Linked DNA regions of Mesorhizobium onobrychidis. The protein of the gene in region 3 interacts with the protein of the main gene of each other region in a pairwise test. Links are inferred from orthologs where the notes say so. Each region holds a gene or a part of one and is shown on either strand. Other genes may lie near its edges.

Region 1 (8,487 bases), 1.5 Mb from region 3 along the record:
GCCTCGACCAACACGATCGGGCTCGCGGGCGAGGTCAGCAAGGCTTCTTCGGCATAGCTCAGTCGTGCGAACTGCCGCGCCGCCTCGATGCCGGCGACCATGACGGCAAACGGCTTCTGGTCACGAGCCTTGCGCAGCCGGAGGAGATCGATCGCTGTATCGTCGCGGGCGTTGCAGAGCAGGTGGAAACCGCCGATGCCCTTGAGCGCGACGATGGCGCCGCCTTCGAGCCGCGCCGCAATCTCCGCGATCGAATGGCTGAGACTCGGGCCGCAATCGGGGCAGGCGACCGGCTCGGCATGGAAGCGCCGGTTCTCCGGATCGATATAGTCCGAGGCACAGGCACGGCACATCGGAAACGATGCCATCGAGGTCTGCGTCCGGTCATAGGGCAGCGCGCGAGTGATGGTGAAGCGCGGGCCGCAATGGGTGCAGTTGACGAAGGGATAACCGAAGAAGCGGCTCGCGGGATCGGTCAGCTCACACCGGCATTCGGCGCAGGTCGCGGCATCCGCGCCGATCCGGGTCGCGCTCTTGCCGCCAAGGCTCTCGAGTATCTCGAACCGCTCGCCACCGGCTGGCGAGAGTTCGAGCACGTGGATCGAGTCGATGCGGGCGAGCGGCGGCGCCTGGGTCCGGATCGCGTCGGGAAAGCGGCCCGCATCCGGACCCTCGATCTCTATCAGCACGCCGGCACTGTCGTTCAGCACGAACCCAGAAAGCCGCATAGTCCGCGCGAGCCTGTAGGCGAAGGGCCGGAACCCGACACCCTGCACGGCGCCGCGCACCCGGAGCCTGAGCCGCCGGATCGGGTTTTCGATCGGTCGTGCGAGCGCCCTCGCCATGGTTCATGCCACCTTCGGTCACGCGGCCCGGTGGGCGGCGGATGCCTCGAGCCACGCATAGAAGGCTTCCATGCCCTCTCCCGTGCGGGCGGAGACCGTCAGCGTCTGGAGGCGCGGATTGACGCGCAGGGCGTTGGCGATGCAGAGGCCGACATTGAAATCGAGATGCGGCAGCAGGTCGGCCTTGTTGAGGATCATCAGTTCGGCGGCGGCGAACATGTTGGGATATTTGAGCGGCTTGTCCTCGCCTTCGGTGACTGACAGCACCACAACCTTGTGGGCCTCGCCGAGATCGAAGGCGGCGGGACAGACGAGGTTGCCGACATTCTCTATGAAGAGCGCAGAGCCTGGTTCGAGCGCGAGATCCTCAGCCGCGTGGCCCACCATGTGGGCGTCGAGGTGGCAGCCCTTGCCCGTGTTGATCTGGATGGCGCGGGCGCCGGTCTCGCGGATCCGGGCCGCGTCGTTCGAGGTCTGCTGGTCACCTTCGATAACCGAGATCGTGAGGCGGTCCTTTAGGTCATCGATCGTGCGGACCAGCAGGCTGGTCTTGCCCGAGCCGGGGCTGGAGACGAAGTTGAGCGCAAAGATGCCCTGGCGCTCAAAATATCGCCGGTTCTCTTCCGCATAGGCGTCGTTCTTGGAGAGGATGTCTCTCTCCACCTGGATGATCCGCTCCTGGCTCATGCCTGGTACATTGACGCCGGCGATCCCCTTGCCATAATGGTCGCTGCAGTCCGCGGCATGGTGATGATCATGCCCGCCATCGCCATGGTGGTGGTCGTCGTGGTCGTGATGATGGTCATGGCTGTGACCGTGCCCGCGCTCTTCGTGCTTTTCACCCTCGACGGAAGAAGTCCCGCAACCGCATACCGTGCACATCATCTCACCTCCATATCCCTGATCTTCAATTCGTCGCCTGCCGTCATCTGGACCCGATGCCGTCCGCAGTCCGGGCAGGCGCCGAACCGCTCCTCCAAGGCGACCGTCTTGCCGCAGTCAAAACACCAGCCCTCGCCGGCAATGCGGTTGATCTCGAGCGTCGCCTCGTCCGCAATCGTGCCGTGTCGCACGGCCTCATAACAGAACATCAGCGCAGCCGGTTCGACGTGGCTCAGCACGCCCACGTCGAGCCGGACCGACTTCACGCGTGTCGCGCAGTTCTGCCGCGCCGTGTCGCAGACGATCTCGATCACACTCTCCATCAGCGACATTTCATGCATGTGCGGCCTCGCGAACATTGACCTCAAAGGCCACGCAAGGATCGAACAGGACCGCGAGCCGCGACACCGATCTCACGGCGGCCTCATCGGTCCCGACGGGTGACGACAGCAGTGTCTCGACGAAGGGGCCGGCGGGATGAAAATTCCATTCGGTCGGGGCAAGGATGCGATAGGACGAAAGCCTGCCGTCACCGCCGATCTCGGCCTGATGATAGAGCCGGCCACGCGCGCATTCCACAGCACCATAGCCACCGGCGCCCGGCGTGGTCCCGCCGCAGGCGAGTGATGCTCCGTCGTGCTTGCCGGTTGCTGCGAGAGCCGTCAGTTGTTTGAGGCAGAGGCGCACGTCGTTGATGCGGGCTAGCAGTCGTTGGACCAGATGGGAAGCCTCCACGTCATCGGCGGCGAGCCGGGCATAAGCGCCCGTCTCCGCGACGCGGCCTAGGAGATGCGGCAGGCTTGCATAGCCGGGCTCAGCGCAAAGCCGGGCGATGACTTCCGGATCGTCATTAATGGTCAGTGGATCGGGCCGCCGGCGATTGAAGACCCGATCGTCGCCTATATCCTGCAACATCGCGGCGCAGGCTGATTCCGGCAAAGGTGTGTCGCCCTGGCTCGGGATGCCGAGCTTGCTGGCCGCCGCAGACAACCGCGCAGCGGCGGCCGCCAAATGCGCCCTGTCGATTTGCCCGGCCTTGGCCGCGGCGATGATTGCTTGCGAAGCGGCCAGCGCTTCGCGGAGATGTCTACCGGCGGTTGCGCCGAGCGATGCCGGCAGGGGGCATGGCCAATGGAGGATGAGTGCCCGCAAGGGTTCGAAAATCCGCTCGGCGAGCAATCCGGCGCCGGAGCCGATCCGTTCGTCCACCCTCATCGCCATATCCGCTGCATTCAGGACAGCGAGCCGCGCCGCTACGGATTGCGCAAAACCGCAGAGCGAAAAGACTTGACCGGCAAGAGGGGACGCCTCTTCGGGCCTGCGGCCGACGAACATGCGCGTCAGCCCCTGGGGGCGGTTCGCCTTCACCGCGACGGAACAGGCAAGCGCGCGCGACACGGTTACGTCGATCCTTATCGTGCCTGCCCCGAGAAGGAATGTCATTCCGACGCCTCCTCGCGCCTGCGGAAATGCCCGCCCAACAGGTCACGCCGGTTGACCGCCGCGGGCGGGGCGGGCGGCGGTTCGAGCGTGGCAGGATCAAAGAAGGCCCGGGCCGCTTCGTCCGCTGTTTCGAGGGCAGCCTCCATCGTCGCGAACTCGAAGACCGGAGAAAACAGCGAGCAGGAATCGACACGGTCAATCGCATCGAGTTCACCGGCAATGAACCCGACCTCACCCGCCGGCAGGCCGACACGGAGGGTCGTACCGGTGGCAGCTGGGGCGGAGGAAGGGCCCTGCGGCAGATCCGCTGCCACGAGATTCATGAACCATGGTGTAATCACGATGCCGAACGCACGACCGCCGTAAGTCCGAAAACCGGTCGAGGCAATGCCAAGCGCGGGATTGCAGATCGGCACATCGGCCATGGCGGTCGCGTAAATGTGCCGGTAGCAGGCCTCGAGCCGCCGGCCGAGCGCCTGCGCGGGATCGATCTCGGACATCTCTGCGACGTCAGCGTCCATCACCTAGCCTCATGAACTTTGATTGCAGCGCATCGCAATTTGGGCAGCGCCAGTCTTCCGGCAGGTCTGCAAACGACGTCCCCGGAGCAATCTGCCAGACCGGGTCACCCTCAGCGGGATCATAGACATGCCAGCAGATACCGCATTCCATCTGGTCGTCGTCCGACACGGTCTCGCGCTTGCCGAAATTCTCGAAGGCGCTCATTTGAAATAGGCCTCCTCGATCTCACGCAGTCTCGCCTCGGAGTCGCGGAAATCATCCTCGGCGGCGATCGCGACCGAGGGAATGTCGCAGATCTCCAACGTATCGAGGATGATCGTGTCCATGGCGTTGTAGAACTGAACCGACCAGACATTGCGCGCGCCGGTCACCACGATGCGGCAGGTGCCATAGCCGCGCGAGGTGAGCTGCACCGGCCCGGCACCCAGCGTTTCCTGCAGGAAGGCCATGTCCTCCGGGCTCATCGGGAAGAGCGAGAAGGTGATGATATGGCCCGGATCACCGTCGCTGTAACGGGCGATGCGATCACCGATCTCGGTCAGCACGGGCATGACGTTCATGGCGCCGGTCGGCGCCGGCCCGTGGCTGATCGACTCCGGCAGCGCCGAACACGCCTGTTTGACAGCGGCGGGAATGCTCGCGACCTCGACATAGTCGGCAATGAGCCGGCCCTCACCGTCGGTGAAACGGACGCGCCAGACGCCAGCCATCACCGCCTCCTGCATCTGGGCCGTGATGCCGTTCGCCAATGCCGCGATGCCGGCGACCTCGCCCTCGCCGAGAGTCTGGGCGATCAGTTCCTTGTCGTCGTCGGGGAAATCGGTGATGTCGAATAGCCGGCCCGGCCGGTCGGCCTTCTGAACGGCGAGCGCGTCAGCGAGTTCCGGCAGGAGCATCGCCGTCCGCCGACATCGGTGGATCATTTCCTCGGCGCTGCTGGTGGCGAGGAAATTGAGCTTGCGGGCACGCAGCGGCGCCTCGGCGCCGATCGGCATCACCGTCATCGCCGCATCCTCGCCCTCGGGGGCGACCCAGAGTCCGGCCTTCATCGCGCGATCTCCTTGCCGGCATGGGTGATCTCGACCTTCAGTCCGCCCGAGGGCACCATGACCGGCGCGTTGGGCGCGAGCCAGGCGCTGATCTTCTCGACATATTCGGACCAGTCGCGGATCTTGCCCAGCACGCCGACCGGTTGGTCTCGACGAGTCACGGCGAGGCTCGGCATCACAACGACGTTAAAGCGGGCCTTTAGCTTGTCTGCGGCCGTGCGGAGGACCACGGCGCCGCGCAAGCGGCCTTGGAAGGCCTTGAGGATATGCGGGAGGACGACGGCGACGTCATCGGCTTCCGGACGCTGCGACGGATCGCCGGTGAAGAACAGCACGGCATTGTCGGGTTCACCCGCCGCCGGAGCGAGGAAGGCATCGATGTTCGTCTCGTCGATGAGGGGCAGGCGCGCCCGCTCGCTCAGGGCGCGGACCAGGACAGATGGCATAGTCTCCTCCACAAATCACGATGCAAAGCATTCGAAGGAAATGAGAAGCAAGCGGCGTGCCAGACTTGGGAAAGTGAGCACCAAGATTCATGCAGCTGGCGATGCGCTCGGGCTACCGGTTCGCCTGATCGCCAGCCCCGGACAGCGCAACGATATCGCCTTTGCCCATGATCCCGTCGATGGCTTCGAGGCTGGTGCCACGATCGCCGACAAGGGCTATGACGCCGACCACCTGCACGAAAAGATCGCTGAAAGGGGAGCTGAAATCCGTCATCCCACCGAAGCGCAACCGCAAGGTCCAGCGTCCCTACGACACTCACCTCATCGAGCGCTTCTTTTGCACAAGCAGTTCCGCCGTGTCGCAACCCGCTACGACAAGCTGCTGGCAAACTTCATGGGCTTCGTTAAACTCGCAGCTATCGCTATCTGGCTCAGATGTTAAATCGTCACTACGGCCGAGGTGGAAAGTCCTTCCCCTTTGGAAATTTTTTTCTCACTCGCTACGCAGATGCGGCGGCAGTTCCGGCTCGCGCGAGGTGAGATCGGCAAAGAGGGCGTCGAAAGCCCTCCCCTCGACAGCTTCAGCAAGACCCGCGAGTGCGTTGTCGATGGCGCGGGCCTCGTCGGCGTCCAGCACCCGGATGGCGGAGGCGAGATGGGTGAGTAGGTAGGTTCCCGGCGGTTGTGGGCCGACCAGCATGAGGGAGATCGAGGATATCCGGCCATGTCGCTCGCAGTGCGCGACGAACTCATTGCCGGCGACGACCCGCATGGGAATGCCGATGCACATGATGCTCCTCCTCCGTCGTCCAGATCTTATGAAATCGGGAGCCGCGGTGTGCAGGGTCCCCACACGACTACCGACCGGCCTCAGCCCTGGGAGAAGTCCGGCCTCAGCCCTGGGAGAAGTTCAGCCGGCCAGCTGGACTGCACCGGCAAGGGCAATGGCCACGCCGGCGGTCCGCGCGGCAACTCGCTGGGCGTTGCCGAACCTCAACAAGGCCAGCCCGAAACCGGTGAGATGCAGGATGACCGTGGCAGCCATGAAGCCCGCCACATAGCCGCCCGCATGCGCCATCGCCGGAAGTTCGGTGCCATGGGCGTGGCCATGGAAGAGCGCGCATGTTCCAACCACCGTCGCCGCGACCGACGTTGAAACCTTCACTTCGAAAACAACCAGCAGACCGAGCAGCGCGACGGTCAGCGCGATCCCGGTTTCCACCATTGGAAAAGCGAGGCCATAAATACCCAGGCCGCCGCCCACCGCCATAACCGTCACGAAGGCCAAGGGAACGATCCATCGGGCTTTACCGCCCAGCGTCAAGGCCCAGAAGCCGACCGCGACCATCGCCAGGATATGATCGAGACCACTGAACGGATGGCTGAAGCCGGCAACCGCGCCGTCGGTGTGAAGGCCGGCATGCGCGTGGGCGATGTCCGGTAGCGCCATCACGACGAGCGTCGCCGCAACCCTACGGAAATTCATGATATCCTCCTCAATAGCGCAATGCGGCCGATTCGGCTCGGCGCTCGTAACGTTCGAAATCGATGTCGTTTTCAAGTAGTGGCGAAACCCCGGCCCCTTCCGGTCGCGCGGTGACGACGACGCCCCAGTCCCGCAGTATTCCTACTGCCGTTTCGATTGCGCGCGGTATGACTGCCTTGACAGGCGTCGTCAGCGGGCCGCCCCAGTCCTCGAGACCCAGCGGCTGGCACCCGATGAGAACCAGCCGATCGGGACAGTGCCCCATGAGGTCAGCGGCGCTCAGCACCTCCTGGAAGCCGGTCTGATGCAGGCTCATCTTCTTGGCGCCAGTAAATTTCGGCACCTCGTCGTCTTCCACGATCTTTATCGTGCCCGGCTCGAGGCCGTAGTCGATGGCGTCGAACACGATCAAACGATCGTGTTCATTGACGAACTGCACGAGATAGAGCCCCTGCGTGCCGCCATCGAGGACGGTGACGTTGTCGGGCACCCGATACGCCTTGTGGAAGGTTTCCACCGCGCGCACGCCGAAGCCTTCATCGGCCCAGAGGATATTGCCTATGCCAAGCACGAGAATCCGAGGGGAAGGCGAAGAGGCCAAGGGATTTGGGGCGACCATCTAGTCCTCACTGTCCTTGAAGAGCCGTTCGCCGGAAATCATCGACGAGATGATGCTCTGTCGGCTCATAATGTCCTCGCGGATCGCCACATAAATGTGAACCATGACGAAGACGAGGATTACCCACATGCCGAGATGGTGGAATGTGTGGATGTCCTGGCTGTTGGACCAGATCGAGAACACCCAGCCGAAAAGCGCATATTCCCAGCCGTCGCGGCCGGCACCCTCGCTATAGAGCCCAAAGCCGGTGATCACCATGAAGAAGAGCGGCACGGTGAACATCAGGAACATGGTGAACTGGGAAAGCGGGTTGTGGCCGACATACTTCGGCTGCCGGGCCAAGAACGTGTACCACCGCAACTCATGCAGCCATTCCTTCCAGAAGCGGCCGCTCCAGAAGGGCACATAGAAGATCTGGCGGGCATGGATATTGCCGACAAAGGCCCAGTAGACCCTGAGGATAAGGAACACGGCAAGGACCTGCCCCGCCGCGAAGTGGATGAAGCGGATATACCCCATCAGGAAATTGGCGATGGCCTCGCCCGGCACGGAAGGCAGCGGCGAGCTGATGAAATAGCCGGTTAGCGCGAGCGTCAGGATCGAGACGGCGTTGACCCAGTGCCAGATGCGCACCGGGGCTTCGTAAACATAGATGCTCTTGTGCTCGACGGCCTTTTCACCGTCGGCGTCGGCGGCTGCGAGAGTTTCATGGATATGACTTATCCTCCTCACCGGACCTGGACCTTGGCCATTTCCTGACCGTCCGGGCTCATGACATGCGTCGAGCATGCTAGGCACGGATCGAAGGAATGGATGGTCCTGAGGATTTCGAGAGGTTGGGTGGGGTCTGACATCGGCGTATCCATCAACGAAGCCTCGAAGGCGCCAATATTTCCTGCCGGATCGCGAGGGCTGCCGTTCCATGTGGTGGGCACGACGCACTGGTAGTTGTCGATCTTGCCGTCCTTGATTTTGATCCAGTGCGCGAGCGCGCCGCGCGGGGCCTCGGTAAAGCCGACGCCCCTGACCTCCTTGGGCCAGGTTTCCGGCTTCCACTTGTCGACATGGGCCGTAGAGAGGTCGCCGGCCCTAATATTGGCAATCAGCTTGTTCCGGAAATAGCGCATCTGGTGGCCGGCCCAGCTCGATTCGAGCGCACGGGCTGCCGTGCGGCCGAGTGTCGAGAAGAGGGCTG
Region 2 (11,027 bases), 1.9 Mb from region 3 along the record:
GAGGCGCTGGCGACGCTGGTCGTCAACAAGCTGCGCGGTGGCCTGAAGGTTGCAGCCGTCAAGGCGCCGGGTTTTGGTGACCGCCGCAAGGCGATGCTGGAAGACATTGCCATCCTGACCGGCGGCACGGCAATCAGCGAGGATCTCGGCATCAAGCTCGAAAACGTCACGCTGGAGATGCTCGGCCGCGCCAAGAAGGTGCTGATCGAGAAGGAGAACACCACCATCGTCGACGGTGCCGGCCGCAAGGATGAAATCCAGGCGCGCATCAGCCAGATCAAGGCCCAGATCGAGGAAACCACCTCCGACTACGACCGCGAGAAGCTGCAGGAGCGGCTGGCTAAGCTCGCTGGCGGTGTCGCCGTCATCCGCGTCGGCGGCTTGACCGAGGTCGAGGTCAAGGAGCGCAAGGATCGCGTCGACGATGCCATGCACGCCACACGCGCGGCGGTCGAGGAAGGCATACTGCCCGGCGGCGGCGTGGCGCTGCTTAGGGCGGCGAAGGCGCTCGACAACGTCGCCGTCGACAATCCCGACCAGAAGACCGGTGTCGACATCGTGCGTCGCGCCATCGAAGCGCCGGTGCGCCAGATCGCCGAGAACGCCGGTGCGGAAGGTTCGATCATCGTCGGCAAGCTGCGCGAGACGACCGACTTCGGCTATGGCTGGAACGCCCAGACCAACGAGTTCGGCGACCTTTACGGACAGGGCGTCATCGATCCGGCCAAGGTCGTGCGTACCGCGCTGCAGGGCGCCGCCTCTGTTGCCGGCCTGTTGGTGACCACCGAGGCGATGGTGGCCGAGAAGCCGAAAAAGGAAGGGGCCGCTCCGGCCATGCCGGCCGGCGGCATGGATTACTGACGCCAGGCTTCTGAGGACAAACGACCGTGCCCGCCGACGCGAAGGCGGGCACGGTCGTGCCCGGTACCATATGCAGGTGTTGCCATGGACATGATGAACAGTTTGGGAAAGATCGCCGCGCCGACCCTTCCCAGGACAGATTTCGACTATGAAACGGAGTGCAAGACGGCACTGGCCCGCTTGTCGACGGATTGCTGGACGCGGTCGAGTCGGCCGGCTGGGATCGCCGCAAGGCGGCCTATACGTTGATGTTCCTGTCGGCTCAGCGATTGGGAGCCGGCAAGGAGGAGCGCAAATGATTGCGGCGCGGATGCGTGAGTGCCTGAGTGGGCGCCTTTCAGCCAACATTGGAGACTGGCGAAAGCCGAGGTGACATCCAATCTCCCCCCTTGAGGGGGAGATGTCCGGCAGGACAGAGGGGGGCGCTGTCCCGCCAGCTTTGCGCGATCCAGGTCCGCGACCAACGCTCAACCCATGTCCGCGCCTGCTAGGCCCGCTGCGATCACGATGTGCTGACAGACGTTGTCGAGGTCGCGAACGACATCGTCGTTCCAGAAGCGCAGGATGGTCCAGCCAATTGCTTCAAGCCTCGCGCTTCTGCGAGCATCCGATGCCGAGGGTTCGGCCTGAGCGTGCTAGAGCCGTCGAGTTCGACGATCAGCCTTTTGTCCGGACAGGCAAAATCGACAATGTAGCCGGCTATGGGCATCTGTCGCCGAAACGCCAATCCCATGAGACGGTGCGCCCTGATCTCATTCCAGAGCTTCAGCTCGGCATCCGTCATGGCCTTCATCTTGCGCGCATTGCCGCGGTTGTTCGGCGACACTGGGTAATGAGTCATCGCCTTATCTCGCTCTGTCCTGCGCTCGAACACCCCCCTCTGTCCTGCCGGACATCTCCCCCTCAAGGGGGGAGATTGGCAGCTTCGCCGACGGCGCTCTTTCGGAGTCCCGTCGAGCTAGATACGTACTGCCCCCTCACCGCCGCACCCGCGATTTCAGCCAGCGGTCGAAGGCCACGGCGAGGATGAGGATCAAGCCGATGACGATGCTTTGCGTATAGGAGGAGACGTTGTTGAACTGTAGCCCGTTCTGCAGCACGCCGATCAGTGCCGCACCCACCACCGTGCCGCCGACGGAGCCGATGCCGCCGAACAGCGAGGTGCCGCCGATGACGACCGCCGAGATCACCGTCAGCTCATAGCCGATGCCGGCGACGGCTTCCGAGGAATTGAGCCTCGCCGACAGCACGAAGGCGGCGAGGCCGGCGAAGAAGCCGACGATGACATAGACCGAGATCAGGATGCGGTCGACGCGCAGCCCCGACAGCCGCGCCGCCTCGGCATTGCCGCCGACGGCGTAGACGGCGCGGCCGTAGCGCGTGTAGCGCAAGACGATGTGGCAGAGGATCGCCGCCGCCGCGAAAATGATCGCCGGCACCGGGACCGGGCCGATCAGCCCGGTGCCGAACCAGCGCATCGAGGCGTCGAAGCCGGAGATCGGGCCGCCGTTGGAGATCGTCAGCGTCAGGCCGCGAAAGACGGTGAGGCCGCCAAGCGTGACGACGAAGGGCGGCACCTTCAGCCTGGTGATGGCAAAGCCCTGGACGCCGCCGGCAATGGCACCGACGACGACGGCGGCCAATAGGGCTGCGAACCAGCCAAAGCCTTGCGTGCCGGACGTCGACAGCGACAGCGTGTTGGCGGTGCCGCCCTTGGCGACCACCGCCGCGACCATGCCGCAAAAGGCCAGCAGCGAACCGACCGACAGGTCGATGCCGGCAGTGAGGATGACAAAGGTCATGCCGAGCGCGATCAGCCCGGTGATCGAGATCTGCCGCATGATGTTGAAGATGTTGATGGGGTCGATGAAGCTCGGCTTCAGGACGGTGAAGACGATGATCAGCAGCGCCAGGAACATCAGCGGGCCGAAGCTCATCAGCAGGCGCGCGACATTGATGCCGCCGCGCTGGGTCTGTTCGGTCGTGCTGGTCATTGCGTCGCTTCCTGCGTTTGATCGAGCGCCATCAGTTCCATCAGTTTTTCCTCGGTCGCCTCGATGCCGGGCATCTCGCCGGTGATGCGGCCGCGCCGCATCGTGACGATCCTGTCCGACACCGCAAGCACTTCGGGCAATTCCGACGAGATCATCATGATGGCGATGCCGCGCGCCGCGAGCTGCACCAGGATCTGGTGCACCTCGGCCTTGGCGCCGACATCGACGCCGCGTGTCGGCTCATCGACGATCAGCACCTTGGGGTCGCGCGCCAGCCAGCGGGCAAGGATGACCTTCTGCTGGTTGCCGCCGGACAGCCCCTCTATGGGCTGCTCGGGCGAGGCCATGCGGATCGACAGCGTCTTCCTGTAGCTTGCCAGCGCTTCGCGCTCGCGGCGCTCGGTCATGAAGCCGGCGGCGTTGGAGTAGCGGCCGAGCGCGGCGATGGAAAAGTTGGTGAGGATGCCGAGCGCGGCGAAGATCGCCTGGTGCTTGCGGTCTTCCGGCACCAGGCCGATGCCGAGCGCGATGGCGTCGGCGGGTGTTTCAGGCGCGATCGTCTTGCCGTCGAGCGTGATGGTGCCGGCGGCGATGCGGTCGGCGCCGAAGATGGCGCGGGCCAGTTCGGTGCGGCCTGAGCCGACGAGGCCGGCGACGCCGAGGATCTCGCCCGCCTTGAGGTCGAGATCGACGCCTTCGAGCACGATGGCGTGCGGCGCCTGCGGATCGCGCACCGTGCGCAGGCCGCGCACCGAAAGCCTGACGTCGCCGGCGACGTCGCGCAGCGTCGGCCTGGCATAAAGCTCGGACGCGGCGCGGCCGACCATCTTCTCGATGATTTTCGGCAGCTTGATCGGCCCGCCGTCGCGGTCGAGATGGCCGGCCAGCCTGCCGTCGCGCAGCACCGTCATGCGGTCGCAGATGGCAGAGGCCTCTTCCAGCCTGTGGGTGACGAACATGATGGCGACGCCATCCTTGCGCAGCCGGCCCATAATCGACATCAGCTTCTGCACTTCGGTTTCGGTCAGCGCCGAGGTCGGCTCGTCCATGATGATGAGGCGGCTCTTCAGCGACAGCGCGCGGGCGATCTCGACCAGCTGCTGTTCGGCGACAGACAGTGCCGACACCGGCGTAGTCGGGTCGAGGTCCAGACCAACGCGGGCGATGATCGCGCGCGAGTCTTCCTCCATCTTCCGCCAGCTGACCAGGCCGAGCGGCCCGAGCGGCGCGCGGCCGATGAAGATATTCTCCGCCACGGTCAGCGTCGGGATCAGGCTCAGTTCCTGGTAGATGGTGACGATGCCCAGGCGCTTGGCGTCCTGCGGGTTGTGCGGATTGAATTCGACGCCGTCGAAGACGATGCGGCCGCTGGAGGGCGGCATCACGCCGGACAGGATCTTGAGCAGCGTCGACTTGCCGGCGCCGTTCTCGCCGAGCAGGCCGAGGATTTCGCCGGGCCGAACCTCGAGCGAGACATCGCTCAGCGCGGTCACGCCGGCGAAGCGCTTGGTCACGCCCTCGACGGCGAGGAGGGCGGGGGATGGCGATGGCGCAGTGGCTTCGGCTGGCAAAGGATGCTCCTTCGATGCAGTTGTTCACGCCGCGCTTGAACACCCCCCTCTGTCCTGCCGGACATCTCCCCCTCAAGGGGGGAGATTGGATGTCATGGCCGCTTTCGCTAATCTTCGGCGTTGAAGAGAGGGCGGCGCGTTGAAACTGCCAATCTCCCCCCTTGAGGGGGAGATGGCCGGCAGGCCAGAGGGGGGTGCTGTCCCGCCGGCTTCGCAGTCTACTTCGTCTCGCCGAGCCGCTCGGCTTTGTCGAGATTGTCCTTGCCGATGACGATCGGCGTCAGCAGCACGAGTTTTTCCTTCGGCTCGGTCTTGTCCTTGGCATAGGCGACGGCGATCTGCACCGCAGTGCGCGACTGCTCTCCGGGGAACTGTTCGACGGTGCCGGCCAGCTTGCCGTCGCGCACGGCGACCAGCGCTTCGGGAAGCGCATCGAAGCCGTAGATCTTGACGTCGGTGAAGTTGCGCGCCGCGCAGGCTTCAACCGCGCCAAGCGCCATGTCGTCATTGGCGCAGATGATCGCGTCGGGCTTGCCGTTGGCGGCAAGGCCGGCCTCGGTGACGGACAGCGCCTCGGCGCGGGCGAAGTTGGCGGTCTGCTCGAAGACGATCTGGTATTTGTCCTTCAGCGGATCGAGCACGTTGTGCACGCCCTTGTTGCGGTCGATCGCCGGGCCGGCGCCGGGCTGGCCCTGCAGATGGAAGATCTTGGCGCCGTTCGGGAACGCCGCCACCATGGCCTGCGCCTCGGCCTCGCCGCCCTTGACATTGTCGGCGCCGACATGGGCGAGGATGCCTTCCACGCCGTCGACGCGGCGGTCGATTGTGACGACGGGAATGCCGGCCTGGACCGCCTGCTCGATGGCCGGCGCCAGCGCGTTGACGTCAAGCGGCGAGATGACGATGGCGTCGACCTTCTGCACGAGCGCCGCCTCGATGTCGGCGGTCTGCTTGGGCGCCGAGTTCTGGCCGTCGCTCTCGGTCAGGTTGACGCCTTGCGCCTGCGCCTCCGCCTTGATCTGGTTCAGCATGTGAACGAAGAACGGAAAGCCGAGGCTCGGCACCGAACCCAGAATGGTCAGCTTGTCCTGGGCGAAAGCCAGTTGCGGAGCGGCCAGCGCCATTGTGCCGATCGCCACGGACGACAGCAGGAATTCACGTCTGTTGATCAATTTAGTCTCCTCCACATGAGCGCATGACCCCGAAACCGGAATGGGTCTTTGGCAGGTTCATGCGTCGATCCAGAAATGGAGTGTCCTTTGAGCGCCCAAGGGGACGCAACGGCGCTCCAGCCGGTCCACCGCGACGTTCTCCTCCGCTCGGCGCCGGCGCGCGGATGCTAGCCAAGGCCGGAGGTTTGCGCAAGAACGCCCAACGCCGCCGGTGCGGCTCTCAGGCCTTTGATCTTGATGGCGGTGGGTCCGCGCGCTTCACGTCGCCAGCGCGCGGTTGATCACGCTGACGCGTATGGCGCAGAGGTTGCGCCCCGACAATCTCTCAGTTTGCCACCGCCGGCTTGCTGATTTTGTCGGTCGTCAGCGACAGCAAGGTGATTGATCCAAATACGACCGCAGCACCGACTGCTCCGACCGGCGACAGCCGCTCGCCCAAAAATATGGCAGCGCCAATCGCTCCGAACACGCTCTCCGCGCTGACGATCACCGCGGCATGGCTGGCGGATGTGAAGCGTTGAGCGACCGTCTGGATGCCGAAGGCGGCCCCGGTCGAGAAGATGCCGAGCACGGCGAGTTCCGGGCCTGCATCGCTGATGGCTGCCAGCGACAGATTACCCTGGAGGGCGCCGAGCGGCAGGGTGAGCACGGCGGCGCCGAGAAATTGCGCGGCAGCCGCCGCGACCGGCGCGCCGTGGGTCTGCATGTGGCGACCAAGCTCCACCATCCAAAGCGCGTAGCACGCGGCCGAAAGTATCGCAGCGACATCGCCCTGGCTGAAGCTGGTGGTCAAGCCTCCGGACAGCAGCAGGACACCGGCCACTGTCATGGCAGCCGCAAGCCCGCCAACAGCAGTCGGGCGCTCGCCAATCAGCAACCAGGCCGCGAGCGGTGTCATCACCGTTGCGGTGCTCACCAGGAAGCTCGCATTGGTAACCGAGGTGTCGAGATAGGAGACCTGCTGGATGATGATCGAAATTGAAAACAGAACGCTGACTTTGGCGAGGCTCATCCAGTAGCCGGGCCCGGATTTCCTTCCCCATTCGAGCATCGTCAGCGGCGCGACCATGAGCCCCGCGATCAGGCAGCGCATGCCCACGGCGCTGAGCGGATCGAGATGATCCAGCACAGTCTTCTGCGCAACATTACCGAAGCCCCAAAAGGCAGCAGCAAGCAGAAGCAGACAGTTAGCCTGCACCTTCGACATATCGATGTCTCGACAAAGCTTGCGCCGCAAAGGGCGGATCGCTGGTTGCTAGCGGGCGGCGAGCTTGTCCCACCGTTTGCAATAAAGGCGGACGCCGACGGGGACGATCTCATAGCCGGCGTCGTTCAACTGGAGCTTCATCTCCTCGAAATGCCGCTTTGAGCCGCTGACGATCGATTCAGGCGTGTAGTCCCAGCCGTTGTGGGCGGCGTTGGCCAGAACGTCGGCATAGACGCGCATGCTCGTGATTTTCACATCCGATTCCAGCACCTGCCTGCATCCTCTTGCGAACAACGGCGACTGGACGGCGGAAAGACTCAAGATCGTGCATGCCAGCATTATCGAAACAGGACGCATGAAAACCTCCCCTGATAGCAGCTTGTTGCCGCAAGCGAGCTTGCAATTTGTGCGCCTGCGGCGGGATCGGGCAGATGCAGTATTCGGCCTCCTGCATTTGTAGTATTCTGTCCTGGGACGGGTTCCACCATGACGGTCAACGACGCCTCGAAAGCGCAGACGCTCGATGCCTTGTCGGGTCGCGAGCGCGCGGTCGCGGAAAAATTCGCAACCGGAATGACCTATCGCGAAATCGGCAATGCACTTTTCATTGCCCCAACCACTGTTCGCACCCACCTTGCGGCCATCTACGAAAAACTTGGCGTGCGTACCAAGATCGGGCTCGCGGCGTATTTTGCCGGCGCTTCCGGCGCTCGGCCGGACGGGCTGTCACCCCTGCCGGACGCTCCGCCGGTGCTCGCCATATTTCCGATCGAATGCCTGAATTCCGAAGAGCGCTGGCGCCGCTTTGCCGACGGCCTGTCGTCGGACATCACCATCGACCTGGCGCGATACGCGGGCTTGCCTGTCATCGCCTTCCACACGATGAAATCACTGGGCAGCAAGCCGGCCGATTTCGCGGCGGACGGCAAGGCGCTCGGCGTCACCTATTTCGTATCGGGCCAGTTGCGTGCGGACGACCAGAGGATTCGCTTGACGATAGAGCTTGCTGATGCCCGTAGCGGCGTCAGCCTGTGGAGGGAGCGCTACGATCGCCGGGTCGAGGACATTTTCGCGCTGCAGGACAGCCTGACCGAAAGCATCATCAATGTGTTCGCCGGCAGTTACGGAACGCTGGCCACGGTCGGCCGCAATGCTGTTCGCCGCAAGCCGCCGGCCAGCTTGCGGGCCTATGATTTTTATCTGCTTGCCCTCGAACAGCACACTACGTTCAGCCGCGCCGGGAATGTCGAGGCGATCCGCCTATTTTCACGCGCGCTGGAGCTTGATCCTACCTTCGCCAACTGCTGGGCCGAACTCGCTTACGCCTATTCGATCGAGGCCTGCAACGGCTTTGGCGACGACGTGCTGACGTCGATCGAGAGCTGGCGGACGGCGGCCGAAAACGCTTTGCGCCTCGACCCGACGGACAGCTGCGCTCACGCATGCCTTGGCAATGTCAGGGCATGCCTTGGCGATCTCGAAGGAGCGGAGCGCGCGCACCGGCACGCTCTCGAATACGGCTCCAACCACGCCGGCATACTGCCGCTGCTGGCCGGCAGCAAGGCGCTTGTCGTCGGCGATCCGGCCGAGGCGATCCCGCTCATCGAGCGTGCCATGCGCCTCAATCCATTGGCCCCGCCCTGGTATTTCGGCATGCAAGGCCGCATCCTGTTCGTCGCCGGCAGACACGGGCAGGCCATTGCGGCGCTCCACAGGAGTTCGCCGGAGTCGCCGGACGTGCTGATGTTCCTGGCGCTTTCGCATGCGGCCATGGGCGAGGCCGGCGAGGCGGCGCGCCCCGCGGCCCGCTTGAGAGCCGAATTTCCAGGCTTTTCGGTCGAACGCTTCATCACAGGCTATCCGGTGACCAACCGGGACGCGTTGCTTGCCATCCGCCACGCTGCCGAACTGGCGAAGCTGCCGTAGATGCCACCTACCGGTCGATCGTCACCATGACGCGCTCGTTGTAGCGCTCACCCGCGACCTTGCCCGGCGCCAGCGCGTCGTCGAGCGCCTGCATTGCGACGGCGTCGAGCTTGATCGCGGCAGCGGCGACATTCTCCTCGAGGTACTTTCTGCGCTTGGTGCCGGGGATCGGCACGATGTCGAGCCCGAAATCGCTGCCCTTGTGCAGCAGCCAGGCCAGCGCGATCTGGCCCGGCTTGACGCCCTTGGCCGCCGCGATGTCGCGGACAATTCCGGCCGCCTGCACATTGGCGTCGTAGTTGGCGCCCTGGTAGCGCGGATCGCCGCGGCGGAAGTCGCCTTCCGGATAGTCTTCGGCGCGCTTGACGTCGCCGGTGAGAAAGCCGCGGCCAAGCGGCGCGAACGGCACCAGGCCAATGCCGAGTTCGCTGAGCAACGGGATGATTTCCGGTTCCAGATTGCGTTCCCACAGCGAATATTCGCTCTGCACCGCCGACACCGGATGCACGGCATGCGCCCGGCGGATGTTGGCGGCACCCGCCTCCGACAGGCCGAAGAAGCGCACCTTGCCTTCGGTGATTAGTTTGCTGACAGCACCCGCCACATCCTCGATCGGCACCGCCGGGTCAACGCGGTGCTGGTAGAGCAGGTCGATATGGTCGGTGGCGAGCCGGCTGAGCGAGCCGTCCACCGCCTCACGGATATGCTCGGGCCGGCTGTTGCGGTCAGTGCCGATCTGCTTGCCGTTTTCGATACGGAAGCCGAATTTGGTGGCGATCGTCACCTCGTGGCGCCGGCCCTTCAGGGCGTGGCCGAGCAGTGCCTCATTGGTGTGCGGGCCATAGACTTCCGCCGTATCGAGGAAGGTGCAGCCGAGCTCGATGGCGCGGTGTAGGGTGGCGATCGATTCAGCTTCGTCGGCCGGACCGTAGGACTGGCTCATGCCCATGCAGCCGAGGCCAATCACCGATACCTGCAGCCCCTGGCTGCCCAGCTTGCGTGTGCTCAAGGTCATGGATGAGATCTCCGGATAAGCGACAGGGTTCGTGGGCGTCAGGGCTATTGCGTCAGCATCATATAGAGCTCCCGCTCGGTTTCCACAGTCACTCGGCTCTGGGCCGGCCGCACGATCGCGTGAGCGTCGGAGGGAGGAGGATCGAATGGTGAATGGTGAATGGTGAGTGGTGAGTAGTGAGTAGTGAGTAGTGAGTAGTGATTTCGTCACGTCTTGTGTGCAATCTTCACCATTCACCACTTACCTCTCGCGAGTCGCCGGGTGCTGCGCGCCGGCGGCTGTCTCTCAAGCGTTGCCAAAGACCTGCCTGTAGATCGCCTCGATTCGTTCGGCCTCTTCATCGGTCAGCGCGGCGAAGTCCTTTTCCCGGGCACGATTCGACAGGCGGCCGCCATTTTGATGCAGGAAGTGGAAGAGGAGATTGATCAGCTGCTCCGGCATGTCGATGAAGGCGTCGACCTGCTGCCGGAACTGATCGTAGCGGCGCAGGAACTCGGTTTCGTTGGGAAGGTCCTGCTCGATCGTTCTCTGGACGCAGGCATAGAGAAATTCGGCGTGCGGTGTTGCGTCAAAGAACCGATAATAATCGCCGGTGTCGTTCAGGACACGGACGTTGAATTGCGGCGTCGGCTCCCATTCGACCAGTGGTAGCAGGCGCTGCGAATAGCTCTTGAGCACCCGCCGGTACTCGTCGATTTGTTCAAGTATCGCGGCGGAGACGGGAAATACGACGCCAGGTGGGTTGAAACCGCGCGCGGCAAGGACGTGGTGGATCAGGTAGCGATGGATGCGGCCGTTCCCGTCTTCGAACGGGTGGATATAGATAAAGCCGAAGGCGAGGATCGCGGCGGCGATCACCGCATCGATGCCTTGCGCCCGACCGCGGTCGAATGCAACCATTCCATCGACCAGCGATGCCAAGTCTTCGGGCCGGGCGCTGATGTGATCTGGCAGCGGCATGCGGTTGTCGCGATCATGCTCGCCGATGAAACCGCCCTCCTGCCGAAAGCCGAGCTTCACAAAACGGGCGTCGCCGAGAACAATCCTTTGCAGGCGCAGCAACTCATCGCGATCGAGCGGCTGACGGCCGGCCTCGCCAATAGCGCGGCCCCAGCGCTGAATGCGGTCTTGTGGCGGCCGCTCACCCTCGATTGCGTAGCTGGACCGCGAGTCCTTGAGCAGGAGGAACGCTGCGGTTCTTGCGAGAAGATCGCGCGACACGCCCGCAATGATGTCTTGCGCACGCCTGGGCAGGTCGAGGCCAATGAATTGATCGAGAAC
Region 3 (11,681 bases):
GATGGCGGAGACGACGCGGTCGAACGCGCCCGCCGCGTGATTGGTCGTCGCCTTGAACATCAGATGCTCGAAGAAATGCGCGATGCCGGACTTACCGGGCGGCTCATCCGCGCTGCCGATCTTGTACCACACCATATGGGTGACGATCGGCGCCCGATGATCGGGAATGACGACAACCTCCATGCCGTTGTCGAGCAGGAAATTCGTCACCTTGCCGTCTTCCGGCTTGTTGTCGGCCAGAACCGGGCCGGTCATCACGAGAGCCAGCGCCAAGAGCGTCCCGCGCAGCCATTCAGCCTGAGATGTCATCAATGGCTCCGGTTGTCATGGGGTGGGACGTTAGGCGGGGGTGTTGCCACAGGCAAATTGATTTGTTCGTCATTTTCGAGGCGCTCTGTTCCTCGCCCCCGCGAAGCGGGGGAGAGGTGGCTCGGCGAAGCCGAGACGGAGAGGGGGTCTGCGCCGACGAACCGAGGAAGAGCTGACTTGAACGTCTCGAATGGTGGAGGGTCGCACAACCGTCCCCCTCTCCGGCCGCTTCGCGGCCACCTCTCCCCCAATGAAGGATTGGGGGCGAGGAAGCGCCAATCGCCGCCGCGCTCACCCAACCTCGATAAACCGGATGACCGTCTCGCCATAGCTGCGCTCGTCGACAATCGAAAAGCCCGGCCCTGCCTCGAACGGCGCCACTGCCGCCTCCTCGACGACGCAGAGCGCGCCGGGGGCGAGCCAGCCGCCGGCCTTGGCCGAGCGCAAGGCACGCTCGCCCAGGCCCTTGCCATAGGGCGGATCGGCGAACACCAGGCCGAACGCGGCCATCGTGCCCGCCTCGCCCAGAGCGGTAGCGTCGCGACGGAATATCTTGGTACGCCCGGTGAGGCCGAAGGCTTCGACATTGGTGCGGATCAGGCCGCGCCCTTCCGCTGATTCTTCGATGAAGACGCCATAAGATGCGCCGCGTGACAGCGCCTCGAGGCCGAACGCCCCGGTGCCGGCGAACAGGTCGAGCACGCGCGCGCCGGCCAGCCTATCGGGAAAGCGATGCGCCAGCACGTTGAAGACAGCCTCGCGGGTGCGGTCGGTGGTCGGACGGATGGCGCTTGAGCGGGGCGTCGCCAGCGGACGCCCGCGAAACTCACCGCCGACGATCCGCATTGCCTCCCCTTGATCCTCCAGGACCACTGCGCGGCCGGTCGCCGCCTTTGGCACCGTCACCCTCGGCACCACGCGGCTTGCCGAACGGCTTTGCGCCTCCGGGCTTGGCGGGCTTACCATAAGACGGCTTGAACGAGGCCTTGCGTTCATTGGCTTCGGCCGCCTTGGCGGCATCAGCGTCCGCCCTGCCCTTGCCGATCGGCCGTGCGCCCGGCGCCATCCAGACATTGGCCTTGCGCTGGCCCGGCGGCTCGATCGGGCGCTGCTCGCGTTCGGACTTTTTCCCGCCGCCCGGTTTGCCGCCAAAGCCGCCCGGCCCGCTACGTTCAGATTTGGGGCCGCGATCGCCAAAGCCGCCGCGTTCGGGGCCGCTGCGTTCAGATTTAGGGCCACGCTCACCAAAGCTCTTTTCCGGCCCAAAGCTTCTGCCGGGACTTGTCGACAGCTTGCCCAGCGCCTCGTCGCGGCTGCCTTCGCGGCGTTTGCGGTTCTTGATCAGCCCGCCTTCGCCGATCGGACGGCGTTCGCCGTCGCGGGTGAATTTCGGCCGCTCCGGCTCCTCTTCCCGCACCGCTTCGCGCCGCACCGGCCTGTTGGAAAACGGCTTGGTGATCTCAGCGTCGAAATTGGCGCCGGACTCCTCGACCAGGCGTTCGCCGAGCTGGTCGCGCAGCACGCGGCCCTTGATCTCCAGCACATGGCCCTCGGGCAGGTCGTCGAGCTGGAACGGCCCGTAGGAAATGCGGATCAGCCGTGTGACGTCGAGACCAAGCGAGCCCAGTATATTCCTGACCTCGCGGTTCTTGCCCTCGCGCAGGCCGAGCGTCAGCCAGGCGTTGGTGCCTTGCTCGCGGTCGAGCGTCGCCTCGATGGCGCCGTAGAAGACGCCGTCGACGGCAATGCCTTCGCGCAAGCCGGCGAGCGCACTTTCCTCGACCTTGCCGTGAACGCGCACGCGGTAGCGCCTGAGCCAGCCGGTCGCCGGCAGTTCGAGCACGCGCGCCAGCCCACCATCATTGGTGAGCAGCAGCAGGCCTTCGGTGTTGATGTCGAGCCGGCCGATGGTCATCAGCCGCGGCAGGTCGGCCGGCAGCACGTCGAAGACGGTCTTGCGGCCCTCGGGATCACGGTTGGTGGTGACGACGCCGGCCGGCTTGTGGAACAGGAACAGCCGGGTGCGCTCGATCGGCGGGATCTCCATGCCGTCGAGATGGATGATGTCGCCGGGCATCACATTGAAGGCGGGCGAGGACAGCACCCTTCCATTGACCTTGACGCGGCCGGCCGCGATCAGCTCCTCGGCATCGCGGCGCGAGGCAAGGCCGGCGCGGGCCAGCCGCTTGGCAATGCGCTCGCCAGCCTCTTCCGTCGCCTCGGCCGGACGCGGGCGCGGCTTGAAGCCGGCGCCCGATGCCCCTTGGGGCCGATCACCGCCAAAATCGCGCTTGGGCCGATCGCCGAAGTCGTGCTTGGGACGGTCGAAGCGCCTTTCGCTGCGCTCGCCTTCGGCAGCCGCCGGCCGGTCGCCGCGCGGCGCGTAGGGCTTGCGCGGACCTTCGCGCTTCTCATAAGGCTTGCCTTCCGGACGCGGCTCCTTGCTGAACGGCCGGTCGCCACTCTTGAAGTCGCGCGTCGGCCGCTCGCCGCCGGCTGCCATCGGCCGGTCGCCGCGTGGCGCATAGGGTTTTCGAGGCCCCTCACGCTTTTCATAAGGCTTGCCTTCAGGGCGCGGCCCCTTGCTGAACGGCCGGTCGCCACTCTTGAAGTCGCGCTTCGGCCGCTCGCCGTCAGCCGCCATCGGGCGGTCGCCGCGCGGGGCGTACGGCTTGCGCGGCCCCTCACGCTTTTCATAGGGCCTGCCTTCAGGGCGCGGCGCCTTGCTGATCGGCCGGTCGCCGCCTTTGAAGTCACGCTTCGGCCGCTCGCCGTCAGCCGCCATCGGGCGGTCGCCACGCGGCGCGTAAGGTTTTTTCGCGCCGAAGGACGGCTTGCCGCCCTTGCCGGCGGCGGCATCGCGACCACGCGGACCCGACGGTTTCGGGCCGTTCTTGCGCGGGCCCTTTTGGCGCGGGAATTTCTTGTCTTTGTCGTCCATGTGGCTTTTGCTCGTTTGCACTACAGCGCCGCGCGTCCGTACGGACGCGCAAAGGACGCTGTAGGACTTTGATTTGGCGCATGATCCCTCCGAAACCGATTCCGGTTTTCGGGGTCATGCGCTAGATAACAGGATCACGCCGGAGTAGCGAGGAGATAATAGGAATGGAAACCGCTTGAAGCGGCCGGATTTCATGGCGCTGGCGCTGAAGGAGGCCGAATCCGCCGCCCTGCGTGGCGAAGTGCCGGTCGGCGCGGTCATCGCCAGCGGCGATACGGTCGTTGCCAGTGCCGGCAACCGCACCCGCGAGCTTTCCGACCCCACCGCCCATGCCGAGATGCTGGCGATCCGCGAGGCCTGCCGCAAGCTGTCGAGCGAGCGGCTCACCGGCCACGATCTCTATGTGACGCTGGAGCCCTGCGCCATGTGCGCCGGCGCCATTTCCTTCGCCAGGCTGCGCCGGCTTTATTTCGGCGCCGCTGACGAGAAGGGCGGCGCTGTGGTCAACGGCGTGCGCTTCTTCGCCTCACCGACCTGCCATCATGTGCCAGACATTTATACAGGCATGGCCGAAAGCGACGCGGCGCTGCTTTTGAAGGATTTTTTCAAGGAGAGGCGCGAACTGTAGCATCGCCAGCTTTCCCTAAAGCGCGTCGCGCTTGACCGGCCTCATGCGACGCGCTTTAGGTTGTTATTTTTATGCATGTCGTTATCGCAAAACCGCTGCACACTTTTGCGCGACATGCATTAGCGCTGACAGCTTACCACGGCAGCCAGTCGAACATGCCGCTCTTGTTCTTGGCGGCCGCTTCCTTCTTGAGGCGGCGTTCTTTCTTGTATTCGTCCTCGCCGATGTCGTCCACCGGCGCGGTGGCGGCAGCGGCGCGGTATTGCACCGGCGGCTCGCTCAGATATTTGCGGGTGTTCGGGTCGCCCTGCTTGCCTTCGGCGAGGCGGCGCTTGACCTCGGCGGCGCGGCCCTTGTCCGAATCCGCCGGAGTCCAGGCCGGCGGATGACTGGAAGCCGACTGCGCCATCGCAGCCTTGATCGCGGTTGGATCCGTCTGGACGTCATCGACGATCTGCGCCTGGTAGGACGGATCGTCCTGATTGAGCGTGGCCTCGGCACGCAGGCGAGCGCGGCGTTGCTCGGGCGATTCCGGCCAATCGGCGCTTGCCGTCGCGATGCTGTCCTGCGGCGGCGGCAATTCCTTCTGTCCCGGCGCCGGCTTCACCAGTTCGGGGCGCGGCTTGTAGTCGATCTTTTCCTTGTTCTTCGGCATGACTGAAAAAGCGCTGGTGAGATCGCCGGCAAGCTGGGCGGAGGCGGTCTTGTCGGTCCCGTAGGTCGGCGAGCCCATGCAGCCGGAAAGGGCCAAGCCGGATACGACAAGCGGCGCCAGCAGCGCAACCCGCGCGCAAGTTCTTTCGGTCATGCCAAAAAGTCCCACTCTAGACAGCCTCTCGATCGCCACCGGCCAAAGGACGGTTCCCATCGTCTATGCTCTTGCGACGGAAATCCGGCGACAATTTGTCGTCCGGAGTTTCGCGTGTTTACCTCAACCACTCGTTAAGGGCAACGAGCGGGGGCTGATCAGCCGCCCGCCGTGGCATTTGTGCACCGATATGGTGATCTGGCCGTGCATGTCGTTGTCCCAAAAACCGCTACGCACTTTTGGGCGACATGCATTCTGGCCGTGCATGTCGTTGTCCCAAAAACCGCTACGCACTTTTGGGCGACATGCATTCTGGCCGTGCATGTTCGTTGTCCCAAAACCGCTACGCACTTTTGGGCGACATGCATTCTGGCTGTGCATATCGTTGTCCCAAAACCGCTACGCACTTTTGGGCGACATGCATTAAAGCCGGCCAAGCGCCTTCAATTCATGCAGAACCGCCGCGTCCCGCGCGGAAACATCGGGGAATTCCCTGTCCTGCCCGACATCGGCCGTGTAGCGCCATGAGCGCGCGCATTTGATCAGGCCCCGGTCCTCGGCCTTCTCGATCACCACGGCGACGCCCTTAACGTCGTCCAGCGTGAAGGCGCCAGAAGGCGCGTTGCCCTGCGCAATGACCAGATCGCTGGTGATCGCCATTTCGGCCATGTCGACATCTGATATCGCTGCTTCGAGCGCCGCATCGTCGAGCGTGACGACCGGCACCGCTTCCAGTGACGAGCCGATGACCTTCTGGGCGCGTGCGATCTCCAGCGCGCCGGTGACGACACGACGGACTTGCCGCACATTGCGCCATTTTTCCGCCAGCGCCTCATTCTTCCAATCGGCCGGGATTTGCGGAAACTGGTCGAGATGCACCGAGACGGCGTCCGGATGACGGTCGAGCCAGGCCTCCTCCATGGTGAAGGGCAGCATCGGCGCCAGCCATTTCACCAGGCAGTCGAACAGACGGCGCACCACCTGCACGGAAGCCTTGCGCTTCACGCTGGACGGCGCTTCGCAGTAGAGCGCGTCCTTGCGGATGTCGAAATAGAACGCCGACAGCTCGACCACCATGAAGTCGAGCAGCGTACGGGTGATGCGCTTGAACTCGAAGGCGTCGTAGCCCGCGCGCACGACTTCATCGAGTTCGGAGAGCCGATGCAGCATCAGCCGCTCCAGCTCCGGCATCTTGTCCAGCGGCACTTCCTCGCCATCGTCATGAGCAAGCGTGCCCAGCATCCAGCGGATGGTGTTGCGCAGCTTGCGGTAGGCGTCGATATTGGTCTGCAGCACGTTCTTACCGAGCCGCTGGTCTTCCCAGTAATCGGTCGTGACCACCCATAGCCGCAGGATATCGGCGCCCGACTGTTTGATGACGTCCTGCGGCACGACGGTGTTGCCGAGCGACTTCGACATTTTCCGCCCCTCCTCGTCCATGGTGAAACCATGGGTGACGACGGTGTCGTAAGGCGCCCTGCCCCTGGTGCCGCAGCTTTCAAGCAGCGAGGAGTGGAACCAGCCGCGATGCTGGTCGGAGCCTTCGAGGTAAAGGTCGGCCGGCCATTTCAGGTCAGGACGATCCTCGAGTGTGAAGACGTGGCTCGAGCCGGAATCGAACCAGACGTCGAGGATGTCCATCACCTGCTGCCATTTCGAGGCATCGTGGTTGCCGAGGAAACGTTCCTTGGCGCCGGCCGCGAACCATGCGTCGGCGCCCTCCTTCTCGAAGGCGTCCACGATGCGCTGGTTGACCGCCTCGTCGTTCAGCACATTGCCGTCGGCATCGGCGAAGACGGCGATCGGCACGCCCCAGGCGCGCTGGCGCGACAGCACCCAGTCGGGGCGCTCCTCGATCATGGCGCGAATACGGTTCTGGCCGGCGGCCGGCACGAAGCGGGTGTCGTCGATGGCCTTCAAGGCACGGCTGCGCAGCGTTGTGCCGTCGCCCAGCTCCTTGTCCATATAGACGAACCATTGCGGCGTGTTGCGGAAGATGATCGGCTTCTTCGATCGCCACGAATGCGGATAGGAATGCTTCAACCGGCCGCGCGCGAACAGCGCGTTGCGCTTGATCAGCTCGTCGATGACCGCCTGGTTGGCATTGCCCTTCTTGCCGTTGTCGTCGATGACGCGCGCCGCTCCTCCCTCGCGGTCCGGGCCAAAGCCCGGCGCGTCCTTGGTGAAGAAGCCGGCATCGTCGACAGGGAACGGGATCGCCGTGTCGATGCCGCGTTGGCGCAGTTCCGATGCAGCGCCCGTCCAGGCGTCGAAGTCCTCGCGGCCGTGGCTGGGCGAGGTGTGAACGAAGCCGGTGCCGGCTTCGTCGGTGACATGCTCGCCGGCGAGCATTGGGACCGGGAATTCGTAGCCGCCATTCAAACCTTTGAAAGGATGAGAAAGCGTAAGGCTTCCAAGCTCTTCCGCCGAAACGTTACGGAGCCGATTCATCGTCACTTTGGCTTTGACCGCAGCCTCTTCCGCCAGCTCGTCGGCAAAGATCAGCTTTTCGCCAGGTTGCGGGCCGAAAGCATTCTCAGCTGCCGTGACCTCGTAGAGGCCATAGTTGATGCGAGGCGAATAGTTCACGGCACGGTTGCCGGGAATGGTCCACGGCGTCGTCGTCCAGATGACGACGTGGGCCTCCAGCAAGTCCAGTGACGTCTGCGTCAGCTTTGGATCCAAGGCCGGCTGCCCATCTTCGACGTTGGTGACCTGACGAGCGAGGCTGACGACCGGAAACTTCGCCCAGATCGTGTCGCTCTCGTAGTCCTGGTACTCGACCTCGGCCTCGGCCAGCGCGGTGCGCTCGACAACGCTCCACATCACCGGCTTGGAGCCGCGATAGAGCTGGCCGGACATGGCGAATTTCAACAGTTCGCCGGCGATGCGCGCCTCGGCGTGGAACGCCATCGTCGTATAGGGATTGTCGAAGTCGCCGACGACACCCAGCCGCTGGAATTCTGCGCCCTGCACTTTGATCCAGTGCGCGGCGAACTCGCGGCATTCCTTACGGAACTCGTTGACCGGGACCTCGTCCTTGTTCTTGCCTTTGGCGCGGTATTGCTCCTCGATTTTCCATTCGATCGGCAGGCCGTGACAATCCCAGCCGGGCACGTAGTTCGAGTCGTAGCCGCGCATCTGGAACGAGCGGGTGATGACGTCCTTGAGGATCTTGTTCAGCGCATGACCGATGTGGATGTTGCCATTGGCGTAGGGCGGGCCGTCATGCAGCACGTATTTTTCGCGGCCAGCGGCGTTGTCGCGCAGCTTGCGGTAGAGGTCCATATCCTGCCAGCGCTTGACCAGCAGCGGCTCCTTCTCGGGCAAGCCGGCGCGCATCGGGAAATCCGTCTGCGGCAAATAAAGCGTTTTGGAATAGTCGATCGTTTCAACAGTGTCGGTCATTGGGGTATCGGTCATTGGTCTGCCATATGCATTGCCCGGCGGCAAAGGAGCCCGGGCATTGAACTATCATGATCTTGAAAAAGCGCGAGAGGCCGCGCGCAAAAATTCCCGGCGGCTCCGGCGGCGCTCAGGCCGCCCGAAACACCGGGCCTGTAATTCGTATCGTCAGCGCGAAAAGGCGCGAAAAGCTCGTCATGGCTGGGCTTTTAACCGAGACAGGCGATGTTGAAAAGCCCGAACTCTCGGTGTCTTCCCTGCAGCTTGTGAGGTCACAATGCATCCGTTAGATACGCGATTGCCGGGCCAAGGCACTCACATCGAGAAATCGAAGCGATAGGTCGTCGACACGCCGATCATGAACTGATCTCTGGAGCCGCGCTCCTTGACCAGGCTGGAATCGGCCGCCGGGCCGCCCTCGCCGGCTTCGGCGGCACCGGTCGCGCCCAGCATGAAGCTGGCCAAGACCACCTGAAACACCCTGACAGAACGCATCGTCACTCCATACGCACGAAACACCGGCGGGAACAACCAGCCTGGCCAAGAGCCATGGCGCCGGTTCAGTAAACTTTGATTTAAATTCGAAACGCTGCCTCGCTTTTTTGGCGTGCGTCTGGCGCGAGCTGCTCGCTGGACGGGCAAGGCCTTCGGCGCTACCCTCCAAATCGGCAAGTTGCCAGGCGACGATGGAGATGGCGGCAATGACCCTGCAGGGCGACGCTTTAAAGGATGCAATCGGTCAGACGCGGGCGAAATGGGGATGGTTCGTCGGGCTCGGCGTGCTGCTGCTGATCCTCGGCGGCATTGCCTTCGGCAATCTGTTCATCGCCACGGTCGCCTCGGTCTACGTCGTCGGCTGGCTGATGCTGATGGCCGGAATCATCGAGATCATGCATGCCTTCGGTGTGAAGACTTGGAGCCGGTTCTTCTACTGGCTGCTCAGCGGTCTTCTCTATGCCGTCGCCGGGTTCTTCGCCTTCTACAACCCGCTGCTGGCGTCGGCGGTGCTGACCTTCCTGCTGGCGGTCGCCCTTCTCGCTTCAGGCGTGCTCAGGGCCTGGGTCGGGTACAAGCACAGACCGGAAAAAGGCTGGGGCTGGCTGGTTGCGGCCGGCGTCATCAGCGCGCTGGCAGGCCTGATCATCGCCATGGGCTGGCCGGTCAACAGCGTATGGGTGCTGGGGCTGTTTCTCGCCGTCGACCTGATCTTCCAGGGCTGGGCCTTCATTGCGGTCGGCCTGGCGCTGAAAAAATAAGTTCAAAAAGCAATGGCCGCGTCGAGCTCGGAAAGCGGGCTGACGCCGGCAAGCAGCGCCCTCGCCTCGGCCTCGTCGCGTTTCATCTGCGCGACCAGCGCGTCGAGCCCGTCGAACTTCACCTCGGCGCGCAGGAAGCCGAAGAAGGACACCGCGCATATCTCGCCGTAGAGGTCGCCGGAGAAGTCGAAGACGAAGGTTTCCAGAAGCGGCGCGCCGTTGTCATCGACGGTCGGGCGGCGGCCGAAGCTGGCAACACCATCATGAAGCGTGCCGTCGGCGCGACGGAAGCGGACGGCGTAAATCCCTTCCTTCAGAGTGGCTTCCGGCGAAAGCCTCATATTGGCGGTTGGAAAGCCGAGCGTCCGGCCAAGCTGCTGGCCGCCGATCACCTCGCTTTCGACCGTGAAGCGGTAGCCGAGCAGGCCGGCGGCCTCGGCCACCTCGCCTTCGCACAGCAGCGCGCGGATCCGGCTCGACGACACCACCTCGGCGCCCTCGTCGCGAAACGCGTCGACCAGCGTGACGCCGAAGCCGCGGCGTTCGCCGGCCGCCATCAGATAGGCCGGGCCGCCTTGCCTATCCTTGCCGAAGTGGAAATCGAAGCCGGTCACGGCATGAATGATGCCGAGATTCCTGTCCAGCACGCCGGTCACGAACGCTTCCGCCGACAGTGCGGCGAAGTCGCGCGTGAACGGCTGTTCGACGAGGGCGGCAAAGCCGAGATGCGACAGCAGCCGTGCCTTCATTGGCGGCGGCGTCAGCACGAACAGCGGTATATCAGGCCGGAACACCTTTCTCGGATGCGGCTCGAAGGTCAGCACCAGAGCCGGCACGCCGCGCCGGCGGGCCTCGGCAAGCGCGCGCTCGAGCACGGCCTGGTGGCCGCGGTGCACGCCGTCGAAATTGCCGATCGCCACCACGCCACCCCGCAAATGGGCCGGCAGCGGCGAGATTGCCGAAACGCGTTCGAAGGCTTCCGTCATTTCGAGGCTTCCGTCATGGCGCGACCCTACTGCAGTCTCGGAATGACCGCGACCGGCCGGTAGCCGTGCCTTTCCAGAAAGGCAATTAGCCTGGTCGGATCCGGTTGTAGCGGATCGCCGTAGTCGCGGGCATGGATGCCGCCCGATACGTAGAGCACGTCGAAGCCGTTGTCGGCAGCACCCTTGATGTCGGTCATCATGCCATCGCCGATGGCCAGCACGCCCGAGCGCTCGACCGGGCGGCCGAGCAGGTCGGCGATCTCCTTCATTGCGACGTCATAGACCGGCGCGTAAGGTTTTCCGGCGATAAGCGTGCGCCCGCCGAGCTGGGCATAGTCGCGGGCCAAGGCCCCGGCGCACCAGATCATCCGCTCGCCGCGCTCGACCACGATGTCGGGATTGGCACAGATGAAGGGCAGGTTCCTGGCGCGTAGCCGCCGCAGAAGATCGGCGTAGTCCTCCGGCTTCTCGACCTCGTCGTCGAACAGCCCGGTGCAGACCACGCCGGATGCCTCGAACTCCTCGACCAGCTCGACATCAAGCCCGTCATAGAGCGTGAAGTCGCGGTCGGCGCCGATATGAAAGATCTTTCGCGGGCCCTCGATGATCAGGTCGCGGGTCACATCGCCGGAGGTGACGACGCGGTCGTAGGCCGCCGAGGGAACGCCGATCGCATTCATCTGCGCCACCACATCGGCGCTGCGGCGTGGCGAATTGGTGATCAGCACCACAGGTATCTTCGCTTCGCGTGCGGTGGCCAGCGCCAGAGCCGCGGCCGGAAAATGTCGTTCGCCATTGTGGACCACACCCCACACGTCGCAAAGAATGGCAGAATAGGCTGCCGACAAATCCGCGAGCGAGCCGATGATATCGGGCGAATCCGCCATATCGTTTTCCAAGTCATGATGGTTGCGAGCGCCGCCGCCGACGATCCGCAGCGGCCGGACCGCATTAACCGAAGCTCTTCACCCTGTCACCAGCTTTCGCCGCGTTTCAGCATCGCCGCCCAGCAATGAAGGCATAATCGCAAAGGACAAAAATTTTCGTTTCCAGAGCTTTAGCCGATTCCGGAGACTCCGCGGCGGTCCCGATCGCGGGCGGCATTGGCCCCAGCGGCGGCGTGGTTAACGAGCTTTGAAAAAGTGTGTCGATCTTGGACATATATTAGCAATCTGAAATTTAAGGATTGGTGGCATCTGTTCGCCGACAAAGGGGTTCTGGCGGGGTGCTGACGGCAATGATCCGAAAATTCGGTAGGGACCGGCGTGGCAACTATACGCTGATGACGGTCATCACCATGGTGCCGCTCATGGGCGGCTTGGCGCTCAGCGTCGACTACTCGGAACTG

What was found.
Region 1: the proteins of ileS (region 3) and IHQ72_RS32385 interact in binary tests that used the Escherichia coli proteins (3 or more experiments, as listed by UniProt). The link is inferred for Mesorhizobium onobrychidis from one-to-one orthologs.
Region 2: the proteins of ileS (region 3) and IHQ72_RS15705 interact in binary tests that used the Escherichia coli proteins (3 or more experiments, as listed by UniProt). The link is inferred for Mesorhizobium onobrychidis from one-to-one orthologs.

What each region holds. Positions count from the first base shown.
Region 1 is NZ_CP062229.1:6,544,537-6,553,023, forward strand. Bases 5,489-8,487 are described here. They hold IHQ72_RS32385 (HyaD/HybD family hydrogenase maturation endopeptidase), read right to left. Parts: upstream 7,293-8,487; coding sequence 6,684-7,292; downstream 5,489-6,683. Other genes in these bases: IHQ72_RS32375 (HypC/HybG/HupF family hydrogenase formation chaperone), read right to left, coding at 5,681-5,977; hupE (nickel permease HupE), read right to left, coding at 6,098-6,673; cybH (Ni/Fe-hydrogenase, b-type cytochrome subunit), read right to left, coding at 7,293-8,024; IHQ72_RS32395 (nickel-dependent hydrogenase large subunit), read right to left, coding at 8,021-8,487. Also shown: carbamoyltransferase HypF, read right to left, coding at 1-845; hydrogenase nickel incorporation protein HypB, read right to left, coding at 864-1,727; hydrogenase maturation nickel metallochaperone HypA, read right to left, coding at 1,727-2,068; IHQ72_RS32345 (nickel-dependent hydrogenase large subunit), read right to left, coding at 2,061-3,170; [NiFe]-hydrogenase assembly chaperone HybE, read right to left, coding at 3,167-3,691; IHQ72_RS32355 (rubredoxin), read right to left, coding at 3,681-3,896; IHQ72_RS32360 (hydrogenase expression/formation protein), read right to left, coding at 3,893-4,741; IHQ72_RS32365 (thioredoxin domain-containing protein), read right to left, coding at 4,738-5,187.
Region 2 is NZ_CP062229.1:3,147,920-3,158,946, forward strand. Bases 3,621-6,459 are described here. They hold IHQ72_RS15705 (substrate-binding domain-containing protein), read right to left. Parts: upstream 5,596-6,459; coding sequence 4,645-5,595; downstream 3,621-4,644. Other genes in these bases: IHQ72_RS15700 (sugar ABC transporter ATP-binding protein), read right to left, coding at 3,621-4,426; IHQ72_RS15710 (DMT family transporter), read right to left, coding at 5,924-6,459. Outside these bases: groL (chaperonin GroEL), read left to right, coding at 1-861; IHQ72_RS15685 (hypothetical protein), read left to right, coding at 1,020-1,160; IHQ72_RS15695 (ABC transporter permease), read right to left, coding at 1,839-2,855; more of IHQ72_RS15700, read right to left, coding at 2,852-3,620; more of IHQ72_RS15710, read right to left, coding at 6,460-6,805; IHQ72_RS15715 (hypothetical protein), read right to left, coding at 6,854-7,060; IHQ72_RS15720 (hypothetical protein), read left to right, coding at 7,044-7,265; IHQ72_RS15725 (LuxR C-terminal-related transcriptional regulator), read left to right, coding at 7,292-8,731; IHQ72_RS15730 (aldo/keto reductase), read right to left, coding at 8,739-9,746; IHQ72_RS15735 (Fic family protein), read right to left, coding at 10,032-11,027. UniProt on the Escherichia coli protein: Part of the ABC transporter complex RbsABC involved in ribose import. Binds ribose. Also serves as the primary chemoreceptor for chemotaxis.
Region 3 is NZ_CP062229.1:5,083,175-5,094,855, forward strand. The notes cover bases 4,910-8,402. They hold ileS (isoleucine--tRNA ligase), read right to left. Parts: upstream 8,095-8,402; coding sequence 5,110-8,094; downstream 4,910-5,109. In the rest of the region: IHQ72_RS25245 (M16 family metallopeptidase), read right to left, coding at 1-309; 16S rRNA (guanine(966)-N(2))-methyltransferase RsmD, read right to left, coding at 601-1,155; IHQ72_RS25255 (pseudouridine synthase), read right to left, coding at 1,136-3,250; IHQ72_RS25260 (nucleoside deaminase), read left to right, coding at 3,426-3,878; IHQ72_RS25265 (hypothetical protein), read right to left, coding at 4,012-4,686; IHQ72_RS25280 (HdeD family acid-resistance protein), read left to right, coding at 8,793-9,347; IHQ72_RS25285 (bifunctional riboflavin kinase/FAD synthetase), read right to left, coding at 9,350-10,333; IHQ72_RS25290 (TIGR01459 family HAD-type hydrolase), read right to left, coding at 10,360-11,220. UniProt on the Escherichia coli protein: Catalyzes the attachment of isoleucine to tRNA(Ile). As IleRS can inadvertently accommodate and process structurally similar amino acids such as valine, to avoid such errors it has two additional distinct tRNA(Ile)-dependent editing activities.